2 linked regions of the Paludisphaera rhizosphaerae genome follow. Each later gene encodes a partner of the first gene's protein in a complex. Links are inferred from orthologs where the notes say so. Each region holds a gene or a part of one and is shown on either strand. Other genes may lie near its edges. The genes, in order: nusB and rpsJ.

Region 1 (6,707 bases):
CTCGGGGAGAGTCGCCAGGATCGAATCCAGGTGCTCCAGCTCGTCGTTGACGAGGATCCGGAGGGCCTGGAAGACCCGCGTCGCCGGATCGATCGGCCCGTGCCGCAGCTTCCCGGGGATGCAGCGGCGGACCAGATCGGCGAGTTGGGTCGTGGTCGTGAGCGGCTCAGCCTCCCTGGTCTCGACGATCCGCCGGGCGATCCGGCGGCTGAACCGTTCCTCTCCGAACTCGAAAAACGCCTTCGCCAGCTCCTCGTCCGACAGCTCCGCAAGCAGGTCGGCAGCGGTCGGGCCGTCCGAGGTCGGGTCGAACCGCATGTCCAGCGGGCCTTCCGTCCCAAAGCTGAAACCCCGGTTCCGCCAGGCGAGCTGGTCGGATGAGAGCCCCAGATCCAGGAGGACGCCGTCCACGGTCCCGGCCGCGATCCCGAGTTCCGCCAGCCCCTCGCGCATCGCGCTGTACGGCGCGTGGACGAGGTCGACGGGGAGCCCGGCGGTCGCCGCGCGGGCCAGTTCCAGCATGTTCGGGTCGCGGTCGAAGCCGATGACCTTCCCGGAGCCGACGAGTCTGGCCAGAGCCGCGGAATGCCCGCCGGCGCCGGCCGTTCCGTCGACGAGGATCGATCCCTCACGCGGCGCGAGCCATTCGATCACCTCGTCCATCAGGACGGAGCGGTGGACGGCTCGGGGCGGCTGGGGTTCGGACCCGTCTGGATCGGGAGGCCTCTCGGTTGACACGGCCAGGACGCTCGTTTCGCTGCCAAAGACGTTGGACCGACCCGTTCCCGGGCCGGCGCCGCGGACTCTACCCGACCGCCCAGACCTGTCAACCCCGAGGCCCTCGCGGGCGCTCGGTCGGCCGGGACGATCCCTCTTCATCTTACAATCGGTCGGCCGCCCGGTGGGCTTGAGACGGACTTCACCGCGGCGGCTCCCCTTTTCGACGCCCCCCGTCAAGGGATATGATGGAAATCCGAGGTCGAGTGGCGCCGTCGTGAGACGTGACGCGGACCAGGGACGGCGAAGCCGTGCTGTTTGATCGAGGCCGACGATACGGCCAGAGCGAGTGCATCATGACCCGACGTTCCCGAGGCCGCGAAGTCGCCCTCCAGGTCCTCTACCAACTCGAACAAAACTCGGGCGTCGTCACGCCGGACGTCCGACGCTTCATCGACCGCCGTCTGCTGCGCGACCGCGACCTGGCGGCGTTCACCCTCGGGCTCGTTGAGGGAGTTCGGCAGCACGGGCCCGCGATCGACGAGGCCATCAAGGAGGTCGCCGAAAACTGGCGGCTCGACCGGATGGCGGCGATCGATCGCAACATCCTGCGTCTCGGCGCCTTCGAGATCCTCCACCGGCCTGAGGTCCCCGCCAAGGTCGCCATCAACGAGGCGCTGGAACTGGCCAAGCGGTACAGCACCGCCCAGTCGAGCCGGTTCGTCAACGGCATCCTCGACAAGGTCCTTCAGAACCGAGACTCCGCCGAGGGCGAACGCCCGGCCGACGAAGCCGCGGCCGACCCGGACGTCGAAACGGCCCCCGAGGCCGCGACGCCGCCTGCGGCCGTTGAGGAAGGCCCCGGCGCGTGAACCGCCGCGACGCCGACCTGCACGTCCACACGACCCACTCCGACGGCTCCTGCTCCCCGTGCGAGGTCGTGATCGCCGCGGCTCAGGTCGGCCTGGCGGCGATCGCGATCACCGACCACGACGCCGTCACCGCGTTGGCGGTCGCTCGTCCCGAGGCCGATCGGCTGGGCGTCGAGTTGGTCCCCGGCGTGGAGCTGACCTGCGAGTACCGAGCCCGGGAGGTCCACCTCCTGGGCTACTACTTCCGCGACGACGACCCCGACCTCCTGGCCGCCGTCGCCCGCCTCCGGGCCAGTCGCGCCGAGCGGCTGGGCTCGATGGCCGCAGCGCTGGAAGGGCTCGGACTGATCGTCGACGTGGAGGCCGTCCGCCGCTGCTTCCCCCGCGCCGCCTTGGGCCGCCGTCACCTGGCCGAGTATCTGTACCGGACCAAGCAATCGCCCAGCGTTCGCGAGGCGTTCGACCGCTGGCTGGCCGACGGACGTCCTGCGTGCGTCGAGAAGCTCCGGCTCGACGCCTTCGAGGCGATCGCCCTGGTCGGCAAGGCGGGCGGCGTCGTCTCCTGGGCCCACCCCCCGTACAACACCAACCTGGAGTCGCTGCGAGCTCTCGCGGACGCCGGCATGGCGGGCGTGGAAGTGGCCGGTCCGGGCGTCCAGAACCGCGTGGGCCGGCGGTTCCGCGACTGGGCGGCGACCCTTAACCTCGTCCCGACCGCCGGCTCGGACTTTCACGCTGCTGACCGGCCCGGACGGCGGGTCGGGGCTTACGTCACCCCCGACGCGGACCTTTTGCATCTCCGCGAACGGGCCGGCGCGTCTCGATCTGGGTGAAGATGTTAGAATCGGAAGCCTCGCTCGTCGGCGTGGCGTAAGGTCGGCGACGGACGGTTGGGAACAGGGAATTGCAGGGCGGACATGGCGATCAAAGGGATCCTGGAGCGGTTCAAGAAGGGGCTGGCCAAGACGGCGCAGCTGTTCAACGTCCGGTCGTGGTTCGGCCGGAAGGTGGACCAGGAGTTCCTGGACGAGCTGGAAGGCCGGCTGATCCAGGCGGACGTCGGCGTTGCGGCCACGCGCCGAATCATCGACTCGGTGCGGGAAGCCTACGCTGAGAAGACGGCCGACGAGCACCTCGTGGCGTTCGTCAAGGACCAGCTCAAGGAACTGCTGCGCGACGTGAGCCCGGAAACGCTGGCGGTCTCGTCCAAGAAGCCGAGCGTCTATCTCATCGCCGGGGTGAACGGGTCGGGGAAGACGACATCGATCGCCAAGCTCTCCCAGAGGCTGCGGAACGAGGGGAAGTCGGTCACGCTGGCCGCCTGCGACACCTTCCGCGCCGCCGCCGCCGACCAGCTTGCAATCTGGGCCGGACGCTCGGGTTGCGAGATCGTCCGAGGCGCCCCGGGGGCCGACCCGGCGAGCGTCGCTCACGACGCCTGCCAGCGCGCCCTGGCTCGCGGCAGCGACGTCCTGATCGTCGACACGGCCGGCCGACTCCACACCCAGACCCACCTGATGCGTGAGCTGGAGAAGATCAAGTCGGTCGTCCAGCGCCAGATCCCCGGGGCGCCGCACGAAGTCCTGCTGGTCCTCGACGGCACCAACGGCCAGAACGCCATCCGCCAGGCCGAGGTCTTCACCAAGAGCATCGGCTGCACGGGGGTCATCCTGACGAAGCTGGACGGCACGGCCAAGGGGGGCGTCGTGGTGGCCGTCCGCCAGACGATGCAGCTTCCCGTGAAGTTCCTGGGCGTCGGCGAGGGGATCGAGGACTTCCAGCCCTTCGACGCCGAAGCCTTCGTCGAGTCTCTGTTCTCCTGATCACGGCCCTTGGCGCGGCGGCGGTCGCTCGGCTACGGTTTGTTCAACGTCCGTTGAACAGGTCGGGCCGGAGGCTGCCATGACTCGCCCTCGTCCGCAATCCGCCTGCAGCGGCCCGACGCGCCGGGGGCTTTTGAGCGCCGCGCTGGCGTCGGGGCTCGGCCTCGACCTGCCGGGCCTGCTGCGGGCCCGCGCCGAAGGGCGTCCCGCCGGATCGTCGCTGCCGCCGATCCGGTCGTGCATCGCGATCTTCTACTACGGCGGCCCGAGCCAGCTCGACACGTTCGACCCCAAGCCCGACGCACCGGCCGAGATCCGCGGCGAGTTCAAGACGATCGCGACGAGCGTCCCCGGCACCCGGATCTCTGAGCACCTGCCGATGACGGCTCGGGTGATGCACAAGATCGCCCTGATCCGGACGATGCACCATGAGAACCGGCTGCACGACCCGGCGTCGATCCACACCTTCACCGGCCGGCTGCCACCTCAGGGGGACTTCGAGCTGTTCTCGGCGGTCCCCCAGCGCTTCCCGAGTTGGGGCGGGGCCGTCTCCTACATGATGCGGGACCGCGATCTGCCGGTCGCCCATGCGATCCTGCCATTCGCCTTCCACAACGTCGTCGAGACGCCCTGCCAGGGGGCGGGCTTCCTCGGCCCGGCGTTCGATCCGTTTCGCATCGGGATCGACCCCGCAGGACAGTCCTACCGTGCGGACCTGCTGGTCGGAGCGGAAGGCGTCGGCCCGGACAGGAGCCGTCGCCGTCGCGACCTTCTGGAGGCGATCGACGCCCAGGCCGCATCGAATCAGGCCCGCGAGATGCGCCGGCATTATGAGAAGGCGTACCGGCTCCTGGCCTGCGAGGAAGTCGCTCGGGCGTTGGAGATCGGTCGCGAGGACCCCCGGACGCTCGCCCGTTACGGCGTGCCGGACGGGCAATGGGCTCAGGGCGGGACCACCGGCGCGGAGCTGGGGTACGCACGCAATATGCGGGGGTGGAACCTGCTGGTCGCGCGGCGACTGGTGGAGGCCGGCGTCCCGTTCGTGAACGTCGCCGACTTCCAGCAGCAGGGGCAGAACTGGGACTCGCACGCGAAGAACTTCGAGCAGCACCGCGACCACCTCTTGCCGCCGATGGACCGGGGCCTCTCCGCCCTGATCGAGGATCTGGACGCCCGCGGCTTGCTGGAAAGCACCCTGATTGTCGCCCTCGGCGAGTTCGGCCGGACGCCGAGGATCAATTCAACGGCCGGTCGCGACCACTGGCCCGATTGCTACACGGCCGTTCTGGCCGGGGGCGGCGTCCGGGGCGGGGCGGTGCACGGCGTCAGCGACCGCTTCGCCGCGCAGCCGGCCTCTGACCCCGTTTCCCCCGCCGACCTCGCCGCCACCATCTTCTGGCGTTTCGGCCTCGACCCAGCTTGCCAGATCCGCGACCCCGAGGGGCGTCCCTTCCCCCTGGCCGACGGAACGCCGTTGACCCACATGTTCGGCTGACGGCTGGGCTCCGTCGCGATTGACAGATCGGTCGGATTGTGGATAACACGGACGCCCTCGTTGCGCCCGGCGTCTTGAGCCCAGGGAAGGGTGAACACGTCGCGCGGTCCGCCGCCGTCGGGGGCGATCCGTGGAGGATGGATGGCGACCTTCCGCATCGACGCCCTCGGCCGAACGCCGGCCCGCCTTCGCAACTGGTTCGACCGCGCCCGCAAGGCGACTGGTGGTCGATCCGCGCCAGCGCGGCTGGGATTGATCGCGGTCACGGCCGGCTGCCTGGCCGTCGCCGGATGTCTGGCCGTCTGGTCCGTCGGCTCGGCTGATCGAGTTTACCTCGCCGCCGGCCGCGTCTTCCGGCCCGACGACCTCCACAAGATCGAGCGGGCCCTGCAATCTCAGGGAGTCGAGTACCGGATTGACGACCGCCGCATGAGCGTCGCCGGCCGACAGGCCGAATCCGCCGCCGCGCTCGTCGCCAAGCTCGACCTGGGACCGCGCTCGCCCCGGGAGCTGCGCGACGTCGCCCCGGCCAGTTCCTTCTTTGAGAGCCCCAGTGAGAAGGAAGACCGGCTTCTACGCGGACGAGCCCAGCTTTGCGAGGCGTTCATCGACGATCTGCCCGGCGTTGAGAGCTCGCTGGTTAGGATCAATCGCAGTCAACAGCGCGGGGGGATTCGTCCGACTGTGAAGTCGACGGCCTTCGTCAGCATCCAAACCGAGGGGGGGCGTGACGTGCCACTCCCCACCGTCGACTCGATCGTTTCCATCCTCATCGGCAACGAGCCCGGCCTTCAGCGGGAATCGATCACGGTCATGGACGGCGCGGGGCGTCGCTACCTGGACGCCGGCAATCCCGAACTGACCGCCCTGACCAACAACCGGGCCCACGAGGACGAGATCAGCCGGCGGATCCGCGACCAACTGGACTGGATCAAGGACGTCCGCGTCACGGTCACGATCCACGACCCTCCTCCGGCCACGACGCCCGCGCCGACCGTCCAGACATCGTCACCGAAGTACGAACCGGCGACGACTCACGCGGGGATGTCCGTCGGCCTCAACCGGGCGATGGAGATCGAGACCGACGAAGAGCCTGCACCCGCGCCGGAGGTCGTCGTTCCTGCTCTCCCCACGCCGGCGAAGCGTCACGGCGAGGTCTGGGTGCTCGTCCCGCGGAGCTACTACTACAACGCCACCCGCAAGCCCGAGGGAGGCGCTGCGTCCCACGAGGACCACGTCGCCCTGATGAACCGGACGGAGGGGCTGGTCCTCAACGCGGTCCGGCTCGCGGCGTCCGACGACGACGGGATCGAGTGGGCTCCGCCGAAGGTCGACGTCTTGCCCGACGAGATGCCCGTCGATACCGCTCCATCCGTCGCCGTCTCGTCATCTCGGCGAGCGGCCCGCGAGTGGGCGTTGGCAGGTGGTGCGGGGGCGGCCGCGGCGGCCATTGTGGCGATCGGCACCTGGATCCTCGGCGGCTTGCAGCCCTCGCGGCGGAGTTCCTCCTCGCGGAGCGGCGATCTGCGCTACCACCGTGGAACGCCCGGAACGCCGGCTCCGACGGAGCGGGTCCTTGAATTCGTCCGACGCAATCCGGAAACCGCATTCAGCGTCCTCAACCGATGGACGACCCAGGGAGGGGGGAGGTCATGAATCCGACGGCCCCGTCCGCTCGACCGACGCAACGCGCTCGCGACATGGGCGACCCTCCGCGCGTGACCTCGCCCACGGCGAACGCGCCCGAGGCCGCGCCGCCGATCATCGATCCGCCGTCGATCACCGCCATCCCGCCCCTGC
Region 2 (15,596 bases), on another replicon or contig:
CGCCTCTCGGCGTCTGGTCGTCTCGCGTCGGTTCGGTGCAGTTAATGGTACGGGTCGGTCGGCTTACTTACGACCGCCGGGCTGACGGAACGGCACGCCGAAGAGGCGGAGCAGTTCGCGGGCCTGGTCGTCGTTCTTCGCCGTGGTGACGATGGTGACGTCCATGCCGTGGGTGTGCTGGATGCGGTCGGCGTCGATTTCGGGGAAGACGACCTGCTCCGCCAGGCCCAGGCTGTAGTTGCCGTGGCCGTCGAAGCTGTTGGGGTTGACGCCGCGGAAGTCGCGGATACGAGGCAGAGCGATGGAGACCAGGCGGTCGAGGAATTCATACATCCTCGCTCCGCGGAGCGTCACCTTGCAGCCGATGTCGTTTCCTTCGCGGAGGCGGAAGCCGGAGACCGACGTCTTGGCCTTGGTGATCATCGGCTTCTGGCCGGTGATCTTCCCCAGGCTGTCGACGGCCGATTCCAGCACGGCCTTGTCCTGGGTCGCCTTGCCGACGCCCATGTTGACCACGATCTTGTCGATCTTGGGGATCGACATCGGGTTCTCAAGGTTGAACTTGGCGGCGACCGCCGTCTTGATCTCGTTCTTGTACAGTTCCTGGAGGCGAGCCATTTCTCGTTTGTCCTGATCGGGGCCGGCGGTCTTCTCAGCTCAGCTCAAGCGCGAACCCGGTTCAATGCTTGGCGGCCTGGGCGGCGTAAGCCTCGGCGTGGGCCTGCTTCTTGGGGCCGAGCGTCCCGAGGCCGGTCCCGCACTTGCGGCAGTAGCGCTCCTTACGGCCCTCAGAGGTCAGCCGGGCACCCTGACGGACGCCGCGGTTGCACTTGGGGCAGAAGAGCATGACGTTCGAGACGTCGATGGGCATTTCCTTGGAAAGCCGGCCCCCCTGGGGGTTCTTCTGGCTCGGCTTCATGTGCTTGTAGACCCGGTTGACCCCCTGGACGACGACCTTGTTCTTCGAGGGGAGGGAGCGCAGCACCTTGGCGATGCGGCGGTTCTCGGGCGTCCCCTTGTCGTCGCCGGCGATCACTTCGACCTGGTCGTCTTTGCGGATGTTCATGTCTTGCTCGCTGAGGGGGACTGGGTCCGCCCGGGGGGTCGGGGCTCGGTCCGGGTCGTCGTCAGACGACCTCGGCGGCCAGGCTGATGATCTTCATGAACTGGCGGTCGCGCAGCTCGCGGGCGATCGCACCGAAGATGCGGGTGCCGCGGGGGTTCTTTTCGTTGTCGATCAGGACGACGGCGTTGCGGTCGAACTTGACGTAGCTGCCGTCGCCCCGGCGGGCCTGGGTGCGGGTCCGGACGACCACGCAGCGGACGACGTCGCCCGCCTTCACGTCGCCGCCGGGCGAGGCCTTCTTGACGCTGGCGATGATGACGTCCCCAATGCCGGCCACGCGTCGCTTGTACCGCGAAGCGCTGCCGCCGAGGACCTTGATGCACATCACTTCCTTGGCGCCCGAGTTGTCGGCCACGTCGAGCCGGGTCTGCATCTGGATCATGGTCGGTGGACCTTTCTTCGTCGCTCAGTGGGGCCGATCACTCGGCGGGGGCCGCGGCGGCCTCGCCCTCGCCGGCGAGCGCCTGCTGGGCGCCCTTGCGGATGATCCGGACCAGCCGCCACCGCTTCAGCTTCGACAGCGGCCGCGTCTCCATGATCTCGACCACGTCGCCCACGTGGGACTCGTTGGTTTCGTCGTGGGTGTGGCAGACGGTCCGCCGCTTCATCAGCTTGCCGTACTTGTCGTGGGGCACAAGCCGCTCGACGACGACCCGGCGGGTCTTGTTCATCTTGTCGGACATCACCACGCCGACCTCCGTCTTGCGGGGGCGGCGGGCCGGCGCTGGTTTGGCGTTGGCGGGGCTGGGCTGGCTCATCGTGCGTGCTTCGGTCCTGGGTTTGGGCGGGGGACGGCCCCGCAAGGTCAGGAGGCGGCCCCGGCGGTCTTCACGCGATCGATCTCGCGCTGGCGGAGGATCGTCTTGATCCGCGCGATTTCGCGCTTCGCCTTGACGATCTCGCTGGGGGCCTCGAGCCGCTCCGTCTCACTCTGGAGACGAAGGCGGAACAGGTTCTTCTGGACGTCCTTGAGCTGCAATTCGAGCTGCTCGTCGGAATGTTCGCGGAGTTCGGAGGCCTTGCTCATGGTTCCTTCTCGCTTCCGGTCGTCGCGTCGCGGCGGACCGCCCGCCCCGAAGGGCGGGCTCGGCTCAGACGGTCGGCCGCCGGGTCACGAACCGGCAGGCGACGGGCATCTTGTGGGCCACCCGGTTGAACGCGGCTCGCGCGGCGTCCTCAGTCAGGCCCGAGATCTCGTACAGAATGGTCCCCGGCTTGACGACCGCGGCCCAGAACTCGACCTCGCCCTTGCCCTTGCCCATTCGGGTCTCGGCCGGAATCGCGGTCACGCTCTTGTGGGGGAAGATCCGGATGAACAGCTTCCCGCCACCCTTGACGGCCTGGCTGGCGACCACGCGGCCCGCCTCGATCGTCTGGGCGCTGATCCGCCCCGGCTCGAGGGTCTGCAGTCCGTACTCGCCGAACGACACGTAGTTGCCCCGCGTCGCATTACCTTTTACGCGGCCTTTTTGGCTTTTTCGATACTTGACCCGCTTGGGCATCAGCGCCATCGACGGCCTCCGTCTTCAAATAGTCGCCCTGGTTGACCCACACCTTGACGCCGATGTGCCCCTGGGCTGTCTTCGCCTCGGCGAATCCGTAGTCGATCTTCGCCCGCAGCGTCGACAGAGGTACCGACCCCTGCGCCGCCGCCTCGGTCCGCGACATCTCGGCCCCGCCGAGCCGCCCGGACAGCTGAATCTTGACTCCCTTGGCCCCCCCGTCCATCGTCTGCTCGAGGGCCCGCTTCATCGTCCGCCGGAAGCTCGACCGCTTCTGCAGCTGTTCGGCGATGTCCTCGCTGATCAGCTGGGCGTCGATCTCAGGACGGCCGACTTCGACGATCTTGATCTCGATCCGGCGGCCGGTGAGGTTCTGCAGCTCCTCCTGGAGCTTCTCGACCTCGGCCCCCTTGCGGCCGATCACGACGCCGGGACGGGCCGTCGACAGCAGCACCGTGACCGCGTCCCGCGTTCGCTCGATCTCGATCTTGGGGATGCCGGCGAAGCCGTACTTGTTCTTGATGAACTTCCGGATCTTGAAGTCCTCGACCAGCAGGTCGCTGAACTCGTGCTTGGAGGCGTACCAGCGGCTCCGCCAGTCCTCCATCACGCCCACCCGGAACCCGGTCGGTCGCACCTTCTGGCCCATCGCTCAGCGTCCCCCGCCTTGTTGGATTCGCATCTCGTTTCCTCGCGTCTCGTCGTCCTCGGCGGGAATCGCCCGGCCGGGGCCTCGCGGTCGGCTCACTCCTCGTCGAACTTCGAGTAGTCCTCGAGCCCCACGATGATATGGCTGCTGCGGCGGCGGATCAGGTAGGCCATGCCCCGAGCCCGCGGCATCAGCCGCTTGAACATCGGGCCCCCCTCGCCCCGGGCGTCCACGACCACCAGGTCGCCCACCCGCTTCACCCCCCGGTCCTCGGCGTTGGCCATGGCGCTCTTCAGCACCTTCTCGACCAGCCGGGCGCCGCGGTGGGGCATGTACTTCAAAACGTCCAGCGCATCGTCGGCGTACTTCCCGCGGATCAGGTCCAACAGCGGCATGACCTTCCGCACCGAGATGCGAGCGAAACGGTGGCTGGCCGTGTATTCGGCGACTGTGCTGCTCATACCGGGGTCTCGCTTTCAGTCCGACGGGGCGGGGCCGGCCCCGCCGTCCTCGACCTTTCTCGTCTTCGATCCAATGTTTCAGGAGGCCGGGAAAGGCCGCCTCGTATTACTTGCGGGCGCCCTTGGCGGCCTTGCCGCCGTGGCTGCGGAAGGTCCGCGTCGGGGCGAACTCGCCGAGCTTGTGGCCCACCATGTCCTCGGTCACGTAGAGCTTCACGAACGTCTTGCCGTTGTGAATCGCGAAGTTCTTGCCGATGAACTCAGGCACGATGGTGCAGGACCGCGCCCACGTCTTGATCGGCTCGCGGCTCCCCGAGGCGTCGGACTTGGCAGCCTTCTCAAGCAGCCGCTCAACGACGTACGGCCCCTTCTTCAGCGAACGTCCCATGTCTGCGTCTTCCCTTTGATTGCGATGTCGGTCGGCCAGGAGGCGGTCGGGTGAGGGCCCCGCCGCCTCGGGCGGGGCTCGCGGTCAGATCTTCAACTGGCCGTAGCGGACGCTGGTGCGACGGCGGATGATCATCTTGTTCGACTGCTTGCGACGACGACGGGTCTTCCCGCCCTTCGCCAGCACGCCCGTCGGCGACTGCGGCGTGTGGCCCTTCGACCGACCTTCGCCGCCGCCCATCGGATGGTCGACCGGGTTCATCGCCATGCCGCGGACGTGCGGCCGTCGGCCCAGCCAGCGCTTCCGGCCGGCCTTGCCCAGGCGGATGTTCATGTGGTCGGCGTTCCCGACCACGCCGATCGTCGCCCGGCAGGTCGACGGGATTCGGCGAACCTCGCCCGAGGGCAGCGTGATCTGGGCCCAGTCGCCTTCGCGGGCGGTGAGCGTCGCCGAGACGCCGGCCGACCGGCAGAGCTTGGCCCCGCCGCCGGGCTGCATCTCGAGGTTGTGGATCGACATGCCGGTCGGGATCTTCGACAGCGGCAGGCAGTTCCCCAGCTTGGGCTCGGCGTCGGGGCCCGAGGCGACGGCCATGCCGGCCTTCAAACCTTCGGGGGCCACGATGTACCGCTTCTGGCCGTCCGGGTAGACGATCAGCGCGATCCGGGCCGAGCGGTTGGGGTCGTATTCAATGTGGGTCACCTGGGCGACCTGGCCGTCGCGGTCGTTGCGCCGGAAGTCGATGATCCGGTACATCCGCTTGTGGCCGCCGCCGCGGTGGCGGGCCGTGATGAAGCCCTGGTTGTTCCGGCCGCCGGTCTTCTTCAGCGGTTCGGTCAGCGACTTCTCAGGCTTCTTGTTCTTGTCGGTCAGTTCCGAGAAGTCGGAGACCGACGCGTTGCGGCGGCCCGGACTGGTCGGCTTGTAGTAGCGGATGCCCATCGCTTATTCCTCTCGAGGGGACTGGCCTGCGGCCGGCGCCCCTCGCTCGTCTTCGCGGCGTCGGTGGTCCCGGGGGGCGGGCGACCGGGCCCGCCGCGTCCCATCCTTCAGCTGATCAATAGAAGTCGATCCGGTAGTCGTCGTGGAGGGCGACGATCGCCTTCTTCCAGCTCCGGGTGCGGCCCTGCTGGAGGCGGACCCGCCGCAGCTTGCCCTTGCGGTTCTGGGTCCGGACGTCCTTCACCTTGACGTTGAACAGGGCCTCGACGGCCTCCTTGATCTCCGTCTTGCCGGCGAGCTGGTTGACCTCGAAGGTGTAGGCGTTGTGCCGTTCCGAGAGGTGCGTCGCCTTCTCAGTGATCAGAGGCCGGACGACCACCTGGTGGGGGTCGAGGGCGGGGCCTTTACGGGTGTAGGCCGGAGCCCGGCGGAGCGTAACCATGGAATCAGGCCTCCACGGCGCGACGCGCCGGCTGGGACTTCACGCGTTCGATCAGGGCCGCCAGCGCCTCACGGGTGAGGATCAGGTAGCGCTGCTTGAGCACGTCGTAGGTGTTGAACTCGGCGACCGGCGCCACCTGCACGCCCTCGATGTTCCGGGCGCTGCGGTAGAGCGTCGGGTCGGCGGCGGGGAGGCCCAGCAGGATCGAACGGCCTTCCAGGGTCCGCCGCGAGGCGACGGCCTTGGTCTCGCCGACGGCCTCGGCCGCTTCGGCCTCGGTCAGGTCGGGCCGACGGATGGCCTTGAGGGCCTTGGCGACCACCTGGGTCTTGGGGGCGTCCAGCTTCAGGCCGTCGATCACCAGCGCCTGGCCGTCCTGGAACTTGGAGAGCAGGGCCATCCGGACGGCGGCCCGCACGGCCCGCTTGGGGATGCTGTAGCGGTAGTCGCGGTTGCGGCGGGCGAAGGCGACGCCGCCGCCCTTCCGCTTGTTGGTCCGCTTGGCGCCGGCGCGGGCGTTGCCGGTCCCCTTCTGGCGGAACAGCTTCTTGCCCGACCCGGCGACGTCGGCCCGGCCCCGCGTGTTGACGGTGCCGACCCGGCGGGCGGCCAGGTGCATCAGGACGACGTCGTGAAGGAGCTGCTTGTTGACCTCGCCGCCGAACGCGGCGGGGTCGACCTGCTCGTCGCCCACTTTGGCGCCGTCGACGTTGTAAACGGGAATCGTCAGCATGGCGGTCGCTTCCAATTTCGGAGGGTCCGGTCCGCGAACCCGGCTCAGGCCTTGTTGGTCTGACGGACGGTCAGGTAGCCGCCGTTGGGGCCGGGAACGGCGCCGCGGAGCAGCAACAGGTTGTTGGCCGGGTCGATCCGGACCACTTCGAGGTTCCGCACGGTCACCTGGGCGTTCCCGAACTGACCCGGCTTGCGGATGCCCTTACGGGTCCGCGACGGGTCGGCGCTGGGGCCGGAGGAGCCGGGATGGCGGTGCATCCGCTTAACGCCGTGGGTCGCCCGCAGGCCGCGGAACCCGTGCCGCTTGATGACGCCGCTGAAACCGCGACCCTTGCTGGTCCCGGTGACGTCGACGTTCTTGATCTCGTTGAACACCTCGACGGTCAGCTTGAGGCCCGGCTGCACGTCGACGGCCGACTCCTGGCGGATCTCGCGGATGTACCGCTTGGGCTCGGCGTCGACCTTCTTGGCGTGGCCCCGCTCCGCCTGGGTGGCGTTCTTCCGCTTCTTGTCGTCGAAGCCGAGCTGAACCGCGTGGTAGCCGTCGACCTCGTCGGTGCGGACCTGAAGCACGGTGCAGGGGCCGCACTCAAGAACCGTGATCGGGACGGCGGTGCCGTCCTCCTGGAAGATCTGGGTCATGCCGATCTTCCGTCCCAGCAGTCCCACTCGCATCGTCGAACTCCGTGTGCAACCGGTGGCGGCGCTACCGCCGGCCGATGCCGGGGCCCGAAGCAAGTGCTTCCGAGACGCCGGCGGGCCTCGCGGCGAGGCGTGTTCCAATTCAACCTGGGGTGGGGAGGCGGGCTTCGGCGGGAGGGTCGCAGCCAGGCTTATCGGCGATCCCTAATCCGGCGTCGGGGCTGTCTCTCGGCCGAGGGCCGATTGAGGCGTCCGACGCGTCCGGACGTGCACGTACCAGTCGTACGCGGTCCGGGAAGCCATGAACCCGAAGCGACGACTTTACCAGCCGCCGCCCGGAATTTGCAAGCGTTTCTTTCTTTTATACCGCTCGCTCGGCCCGGGCGCTCAGGCGCCGGCCGGCGAGGCCTTGATCTTGATGTCCACGCCCGCGGGCAGGCTCAGCTTGTTCAAGGCGTCAATGGTCTTGTTCGTCGGCTGAACGATGTCGATCAGTCGCTTGTGGGTCCGGATCTCAAACTGCTCCCGCGACTTCTTGTCGATGTGCGGGCTGCGGAGCACGGTGTACCGCTCGATCCGCGTCGGGAGGGGGATCGGTCCGTGCACGATGGCTTCGGTCCGCTTCGCCGTGTCGACGATGTCTTTGGCAGACTGGTCCAGGATGGTGTGATCGTATGCTTCCATCCGGATCCGAATGCGTTCGTTGCTGATGCCCGCCACCGCAATCACGTCCTTCCCGAAACCCGGCCGACCCGGGGCGAGTCCGTCTCGCCCAAATCGCACGTCACGCAGGAAAGTAAGAGTGTATCGCGACCCCCCCAGGGCGTCAACGGCCGGCATCGCCCTTTTTTCATGGAATTTTCGCTGCGACCCTCACGCGGAGCTCTCCATCACGCTTGGCATCGTGATCGTTCCACTTGACGCGGCGGCGTCTTACGTTTCGAGCAGCCAGTGGGCTCGACGGCCCGCGGAATGGATCGAACACCAGGAGCCTCGCGATGTTCCGGCCCCGCTTGTCGCCCGTCTGGGTCCATCCGTCAGCCCCTCGCGCCGCCGCCAGGCCGGGCCGTCGGCCGCGGCTCGTGGCTCGGGCGGAGGCCCTGGAAGCCCGAGCGTTGTTGACCACCTACACCATGCCTCTGGTCAACAACACCCACCTCGACGCCTCGAAGCATCCCGTCTACGTCGGCGGATTCTCGACGGCGAGCGGGCTGACCCTGCAGCCGGGCGCGACGGCCGGGCAGTTGGTCTTCGGCCCGGCGGGGAACACGGATCTCGAGGTCGACAGCTATCCCGTCGGCGGGGGCGCCGGCCAGTTCAGCTCGATCGTCTTCGACTCTTCGCAGCCCATCGACGGCGGCCGGATCTACTTCTACGTGATGGGTACGAACCAGGCGGGGCCGACCTTCCCGTTCGGGCAGCAGCCTTCGTATTCTTCACAATACATGTTTGAGTACGTCGAGCTGACCGAGCCCGCGACCGGCGGCTTGCCGACCATCAACCTCTCGACGGTCGACGCCTTCAACTTCCCGCTCACGCTGACGCCTCATAACGCGGCTGGGGACTACCTCGGCCAGGTCGGCCAGCCCTTGCAGGGGGCGAGCGCTAACCGATCGGCGATCGCCAGGGCGTACACGGCCTTCATGACCGTGCCCGGGCGCGAGGCCTACAAGTCTCTCAAGGTGGACGCCTCGCAGCAGCTTTTGAACCCATACACATACCTGATGCAGACCTCCGGGACGAACCCGCTCCCGTCGAAGACCACGGACCCGCTGAACACGGTCTTCGACACGTCTCTGAATACGCTCTTCGCCTCGAGCGGCTGGAGCGTGACGGGCTCGGACGGGCACGTGTACGTCGCGAAGAAGGGGACGTATCAGTACGGGAGCTTGCGAAATCCCGTCTTCCCCTGGCGACTCGTCAAACTCGAGGGGCTGGAGTTCAAGGGGAACGGCGACAAGCTACACGTCTTCAACCCAGTGGGCGTGAACGTGGCGGTCGGGGCCAACGGCCAGGCCATCACAGCGAGCACGACGCTTCGCTCGACGCCCGCCTTCCTCCGAGGGAGGGCCCGGGGCGGGCTCCGAGGGGAGAACTCCGCGCAGTTGAACAAGATCACGCTCACGAACGCCCCGGCGGCGGGAACGCTGGAAGTGGGGATGTACGTCTTCGGTCAGTATTTCGACCAGAAGGACGGCAAGGCGACCAACTACATCACGGGGATTTCCCGCGACTGGTCGGGGAACACCGTGGTGACGCTGAAGCACGCTCTGCCGTGGGCCGTGACCAACGATCAGGTCGTTTTCTCGCCAATCCCCGACCTGTCGATCATGAAGGCGTCGAGCGGGGCGATGACCTTCGGCGCTTCGGGCTTCTTCGCCGACGCCGCGACTCAGGGCGTGACCGGAAGCGAGGCCACGGTCCTGCTGAACATCGAGAACCAGATCGACTCGGCCCTGAACCGAGGTGTGGCCGTCGTGCCGAGCGTCCAGGGCATGCCGGGCCCGTTGACTCCCTCGCAAACGGGCTACGCCAGCCAGTACTGGGGGACCGAGTCCAACTGGTATCCGGCGAGCCAGACGCAGAACGAGTTTGCCCTCTTCATGCACACCGCGACCATCAACAACTCCGCGATCTTCGTCCGCCCGACCAATCCGGCGTCGACGAAGACCGGCGCCCCGATGGGAATGGCCTACGGCTTCAGCTACGACGAGAACCCCGGCCCCGTCCCCCCCGCGCCGGCCGGCCAGGCCCAGGTCCCCTCGAAGTTCGACCCCGTCCCGTCCGCGACGACGACCATCACCATCACACTGGGGCCGTGGTGATTTCGGTTGACGACGCTGGCCCAGCCTCTCGGTGTTCAGACGATGATGGCGGTCCCGACCGAACTCGTCCCCGAGGTGCGAGCCTTGCTGGCTCGTAAGAAACAGGGGGCTTGATCTTCAACCACAAAAGCTGGGGGGGGTCGTAGGCCCACATAGGCCGCCGATCGCGCGACACGCGTGCGGCTATCCCGCGACCGCCTTTTTCACCTACGACGATTTTCGACTTCGGACTCGCCCCCCACGAGCCAGTGGTCGGGAAGAACGTAGCATGACAGCCCGCCGAGGTTCCGTCAAAGCTCGTTACACATTCCTCCCGAACTGGATGTCCAGCGTCCGCAGATACGTCTGCAAGCCGGCGTCCTGGATGGGGAGGAGGTAGGCGGGGACGCCGGACTCGTTGTAGTGGGAGTGCCAGAGGCCGGGAGGGGTGACGAAGGCCGAGGCCGAATGCCAGTCCACGCGGATTGGGTCGACGATTCGGCCGTCGGCGCCGAGTTCCTGGCCGACGAGGGTGTAGCAGCCGGGCTTGGCGTCGAGGATCAGGTCGAGCGCCACCGACTGGTGCCGGTGCGGGGCCTGCACGGCGGCCACCGGGAGGATGCCGAACATCGCCCAGAGCGTCGGCGTGACGGTCCGGGTCAGCGGGCACGATTTGTTCGCCAGCAGCACGCTGACGCGGTTGCGGTTCTTGGCGTGGGGGTCGGCCTCGGCCCTGGCGAGTTCGGCCCTGGCCTCCGCGGCGGGGTAGAGGGTGGGGCGGAACGTGGGGGTCTCCACCTTCGCGCCCAGGTAGCGAACCATCGGCTCGTCGTGGACCCAGTACAGCGCGGCGTCCTCGTCGGCGAAGTGGACCGCGTCGTCGCCGGCCGGGAGCGTGACGAAATCGCCGGTGCTCCACGGGAAGACTTTGGCGCCGAAATCGGTCCGCCCCCGCCCACGCATCACGTAGTAAAGCTGTGACGACGCATTCGGCCGAACGCGGATCGACTCGCCCGGCAGGATGTGCATGAAGCTGGCGAGCAGGCTCGGGCTCGTCGCCGGCCCGGGCTGGCCGAGCTTCTCGCTTAGGTCGAGCGGGATGATTCCCGTCGGTCCCTGTTCGTGCAGCGAGGCGGGGAAGTCGGCGAACGGGATCGGCGGAATGATCCCCGCGCCAATGGGGTCGGCGGCGCGGCTGTACTCGAAGTACTGGCCGTCGCGCGTCAGTTCGCTCACCTCGTCGGCCGTCTTCTCGCGAGTCGTCGTGGCCACCATGTTCGACCTCCTCCCGGGCTGGAGAGTTTCGCCCCCTGCGCGTCGCAGGACCTGGCCCGCGTTCCCGCTCGGCGGCGACACCTTCAGCATATCGCGACCGCCCCAGGATCGAGTAGGCGTCTCGATGGATCTCCCGACTCCGGCGCGATACCCTCAAGAGAGACCAACCCATGACGCCTGTCCGATGCGCCAGTTAGAAGCGGGGGAATCCGCGATGTCCATCCTCCCCAACGACGCCCCCGAATTCGGCGCGGCCGATTCGAAGAAGGCTCCGACGCCGCGGCGTCGACACAGCCTCGTCGACTACTTATGGCTGCTGGCTCTGCTCGTCGTCCTGATCGCCATTCTGTTGCCGTCCCTGCGGCTCGGCAGCCCCACGATGGTTCGGCGATCGCAGTGCATGGGCAACTTGCGAGAAATCGCCAGGGCCCTGAACGCCTACGTGATGGAACACGGAGCCTTGCCGCCGGCCTACACGGTCGATGCGGACGGCCGTCCGTTGCATAGCTGGCGCACGCTCATCCTCCCCTATCTCGGCCAGGGATCTCTCTATGAGTCGATCGACCTCGCGAAGCCCTGGAACGACCCGGCCAACGCCAGGGCGTTCGAGACGCCGCTGCAGGTCTACCAATGCCCGAATCTGGCCGGATGGCTCTCGAACAAGACCATCTACCGGGCGAGCGTCGGCCCTCACGCCTTCTTGCGTCCCGCCGAGCCGCGACCACTCGCTACGATCACCGACGACAAGGCGACGACCCTCGCCGTCATCGAAGTCGACCACGAAAGCGCCGTCCCCTGGATGTCGCCCGAGGACGCCGACGAAGCCATCATCGAGGGCCTCGGGGCCGACTCGAAACTCGTGCACCCCGGCGGCCTGCACCTGACGACGGCCGACCGTTCCGTCATCTTCGCGTCTCCAGAACTCCGGCCCGATCTCCGCCGGGCTTTGATCACCGTCGACGGCGGCGAGGCCGTCTCACGCGACCTGCTCATCCGGTGATCGTGTTCGCTGGCCCGGCCGAAAGCCCCCATGGATTTCCCCGCCGACGTGGTGGATCCTCGAGAGATAAACTACATTTGTAAAACTAGCTCCCGCTCAGAGAAATCACGCTCATGTCCACCCTCTCCGGCTACGACCCCGATTTCCCCGAGGTTCCCAACGAGTCCTCGGGCTCGGGCTGCCGCGGGTTGGTCGTCCGGTTTCTCTTCATCGTCTGCGCCCTCGTGCTTCTGTCCGCGCTCTTGCTGCCGGCCTACCGCTCGGCGCGGTGGAACGCGAAGCGGGCGCAATGCCTCAGCAACATGAAGCAGATCATGCTGGCCCTGAACAACTACGCCGAGGACCAGGGCTCTCTGCCGCCCGCCTACTCGGTCGACGCGAACGGCCGACCGCTGCACAGTTGGCGGACGCTCATCCTCCCCTATCTGGAACACCGCGAACTTTACGACTCGATCGATCTCAAGAAGCCCTGGAACGATCCGGCCAATGCGAAGGCATTCGAGACAGTAGCCAGCGTTTACGACTGCCCGTGCATCATCGTCGATCCTGCGTATAGCTGCCCGGAGCTGCGCGGCAAGTCGTGGAACAAGACGGTCTACCGAGCGAGCGTAGGCCCGCACGCCTTCCTTCGGCCCACGGAACCGCGACCGCTCGCGACGATCACCGACGATCCGGCCTGGACGCTCTCGGTGATCGAGGTCGACCAGGCGAACGCCGTCCCCTGGATGGCCCCGGAGGACGCCGACGCGGCGATGATCCTGCGGCCTGGGGCGGACTTGAAACTCCAACATCCCGGCGGCGTCAACGCCGCTTTCGCCGACGGTTCCGCCGTGTTCCTCAAGACGACCGTCGCGCCCGAAGTCCGCCGGGCCATGATCTCGGTCGACGGCGGCGAGGCCGTCTCGCGCGAGCAGGTCATCAAGTAACGATGAGCCCGGCGCAATCCAAAAACCCCTATGGATTTCGTCGTTGACGTGCGGTACTCTCGGGAGTGCGCAGCGACATCTGTAAAACACAAGGTCGCACCCAGGGGACTCCGCCCATGTCCACCTTCCCCGGCGACGATCCCGACCTCCAAGAAATCCCCAAGAAGGCCGCCGGATCAGGCCGAGGCCGCCACATTGCGGCTCTCGTGGGAGCGGCCGTCGCGATCACGCTGATCGGGTTCTTGCTGCCGGCCGTGAGCGCGGCGCGTGAGGCGGCGAGACGCTCGCAATGCGTTTGCAACCTCAAGCAGATCATGCTGGCCCTGGTGAACTACGCGGACTCCGAGGGAGCGCTGCCGCCGGCCTACACGGTGGACGCGAACGGCCGGCGGCTGCATAGCTGGCGAACGCTCATCCTGCCCTACCTCGAACAGCGCAGCCTTTACGAATCGATCGACCTCTCGAAACCCTGGGACGACCCGGCCAACGCCAAGGCGTTCGCGACGCCGGTGATGGTCTACTCGTGCCCCAGCACGACAGCTCCGCCGACGAACGCCACGGTCTACCGGGCGAGCGTCGGCCCGCGCGCCTACCTGCTGCCCACGGAACCGCGACCGATCTCGACCATCACCGACGGAACCGCGTCGACGCTCGCGATCGTCGAGGTCGCTTTCGAGAACGCCATCCCCTGGATGTCTCCCGAGGACGCCGACGAGGCCATGATCCTACGGCCTGAGCCGGACTCGACTCTCCAGCACGTCGGCGGTCTGAACGCCGGGATCGCCGACGGCAGCATCCGGTTCCTCAAGGCGACGATCAGGCCCGAAGTCCGCCGAGCCCTCATCTCGGTCGACGGCGGTGAGACGATCCGGCCGATCGACGGCGTCGACACGATCAAGCCCGTCGACGACGGCCAGATGCTCAAGCCCGAAGAGTGGTGACAGGCCCGTGACTCTCCCTTCCAGCAACGATCCTGAGTTCCGCGACCCCGCAAAGGCGAAATCCGCCTCGCGCGGTCGATCCTGCCTGATTCAGGCCCTCCTGACCACGGCGATCCTGGCGTTGTTGGTCGCGCTCATGCTGCCGGCCGTCCGAACAGCGGGCGAGGCGGCGAAGCGTTCCCAGTGCGTCAACAACCTGAAGCAGATCATGCTGGCCCTGCACAACTACGCCGATGTCTACGGGGCCCTGCCACCGGCCTATACGGTGGACGCCGACGGCCGACGGCTGCATAGCTGGCGCACGCTCATCCTGCCGTTCCTCGAGCAGAACGACCTGTACCAGGCGATCGACCTGGCGAAGCCCTGGGATGATCCGTCCAACTCGAAGGCGTTCGCGACGCCCATTCACCCCTACTGGTGCCCCAGCGCGGACGATCCGCCGACGACCAGCACGGTCTACCGAGCAAGCGTCGGCCCGCACGCTTTCCTGCGCACCACCGAGCCGCGACCGTTCGCGACGATCTCTGACGGAACCGCGGCCACGCTCGCCGTCGTCGAGGTCGCCCCCGAAGACGCCGTCCCCTGGATGAGTCCGGAGGACGCCGACGAGCCTCTCATCCTGAAGCTCGAGCCCGACTCGAAGCTCCAGCATTCCGGCGGCGTGAACATCGGCTTCGCCGACGGCAGCGTCCGATTTCTCAAAGCGACCATCCCGCCCGCCGTCCGCCGGGCCCTGATCACCGTCGACGGCGGCGAGGCCGTGAGTTCCGATCAGTACTGACGTGCGAACATTCCTCGAACTCGACCCACAGCGGAGCCAGGCCCGTGCCCCTCCCTCACAACGACGAAACCATGTTCCGCCACGAAGATCAGATATCACGGGGCCCGCGCCGAGGTGTCCGGCAGTTCGGAGCCCTCGCGGGACTTGCTGTCGCTCTGCTGGCGATCGCGCTCCTTACGTCGGCGTTCGTCGCCCAGGGACTCGAATCCGCGCAACGCGCCCGCTGCGCCCACAACCTGATGCAGATCATGCTGGCCTTGGAGAACTATTCCCAGAGGCATGGGGCACTTCCTCCGGCGTACACCGTAGACGCAAACGGCCGCCGACTCCATAGTTGGCGCGCACTTATCCTGGACGCACTCGACTCCAGCAACGCCTACAACTCGATCGATTTCTCGAAACCCTGGGACGACCCGGTGAACGCTCAAGCGTTCGCGGAGCCGTTGAGCGTCTTTCATTGCCCGAATCTGACCGACTTGCCCGTGAATCGGACCGTCTACCGGGCAATAGTCGGCCCGCGCAACTTCCTACTCCCCACCGACCCACGGCCGCTCGCAACGATCACCGACGACAGAGGGACGACCCTGGCGGTCGTCGAGGTCGCCGCGGAGGACGCGGTCCACTGGATGGCACCCGAGGACGCCGACGAAGCGATGGTCTTGAAGCTCGGAGGCCACGCGAAACTCCCGCATGCGGACGGCTTTATCGTCAGTTCGGCCGACGCCGGCATCCATTTCCTCAAGGCGACGACGAATGCCGAGCTTCGCCAAGCTCTGATCTCGGTCGACGGCGGCGAGATCGTCGACTCGAATCCGTATGAACGATCGTACGACTTTCGAATTCGACTCGATAAGAGACCCAGACGATGACCCTCCCCACCGGCGACGATCCCGAGTTCCGCGACGTCGCGAAGGCGAAGCCTGCCCCTCGGCGACGCTTTCTCCTCAGCGAGGCCCTCCTCGCGATCGCCATCCTGGGAGTG

What was found.
Region 2: the proteins of nusB (region 1) and rpsJ are in contact, whole or in part, in a solved structure (PDB 3D3B), measured with the Escherichia coli proteins. The link is inferred for Paludisphaera rhizosphaerae from one-to-one orthologs.

Annotation. Positions count from the first base shown.
Region 1 is NZ_JAALCR010000010.1:164,563-171,269, forward strand. Bases 1-2,831 are described here. They hold nusB (transcription antitermination factor NusB), read left to right. Parts: upstream 1-1,073; coding sequence 1,074-1,589; downstream 1,590-2,831. Other genes in these bases: rsmH (16S rRNA (cytosine(1402)-N(4))-methyltransferase RsmH), read right to left, coding at 1-738; G5C50_RS15025 (PHP domain-containing protein), read left to right, coding at 1,586-2,422; ftsY (signal recognition particle-docking protein FtsY), read left to right, coding at 2,507-2,831. Outside these bases: more of ftsY, read left to right, coding at 2,832-3,412; G5C50_RS15035 (DUF1501 domain-containing protein), read left to right, coding at 3,492-4,907; G5C50_RS15040 (hypothetical protein), read left to right, coding at 5,049-6,563; G5C50_RS15045 (FliG C-terminal domain-containing protein), read left to right, coding at 6,560-6,707. UniProt on the Escherichia coli protein: Part of the processive rRNA transcription and antitermination complex (rrnTAC). The complex forms an RNA-chaperone ring around the RNA exit tunnel of RNA polymerase (RNAP).
Region 2 is NZ_JAALCR010000008.1:227,424-243,019, forward strand. What follows is about bases 5,942-8,737. They hold rpsJ (30S ribosomal protein S10), read right to left. Parts: upstream 7,608-8,737; coding sequence 7,275-7,607; downstream 5,942-7,274. Other genes in these bases: rplD (50S ribosomal protein L4), read right to left, coding at 5,942-6,243; rplC (50S ribosomal protein L3), read right to left, coding at 6,288-6,920; G5C50_RS12760 (glycoside hydrolase 64/thaumatin family protein), read left to right, coding at 7,886-8,737. Also shown: rplE (50S ribosomal protein L5), read right to left, coding at 64-618; rplX (50S ribosomal protein L24), read right to left, coding at 680-1,066; rplN (50S ribosomal protein L14), read right to left, coding at 1,128-1,508; rpsQ (30S ribosomal protein S17), read right to left, coding at 1,546-1,884; rpmC (50S ribosomal protein L29), read right to left, coding at 1,932-2,153; rplP (50S ribosomal protein L16), read right to left, coding at 2,218-2,637; rpsC (30S ribosomal protein S3), read right to left, coding at 2,576-3,277; rplV (50S ribosomal protein L22), read right to left, coding at 3,373-3,738; rpsS (30S ribosomal protein S19), read right to left, coding at 3,845-4,126; rplB (50S ribosomal protein L2), read right to left, coding at 4,211-5,068; rplW (50S ribosomal protein L23), read right to left, coding at 5,184-5,510; more of rplD, read right to left, coding at 5,515-5,941; more of G5C50_RS12760, read left to right, coding at 8,738-9,712; G5C50_RS12765 (cupin domain-containing protein), read right to left, coding at 10,013-10,966; G5C50_RS12770 (DUF1559 family PulG-like putative transporter), read left to right, coding at 11,181-11,966; G5C50_RS12775 (DUF1559 family PulG-like putative transporter), read left to right, coding at 12,080-12,892; and 4 more genes. UniProt on the Escherichia coli protein: Involved in the binding of tRNA to the ribosomes. Part of the processive rRNA transcription and antitermination complex (rrnTAC). The complex forms an RNA-chaperone ring around the RNA exit tunnel of RNA polymerase (RNAP).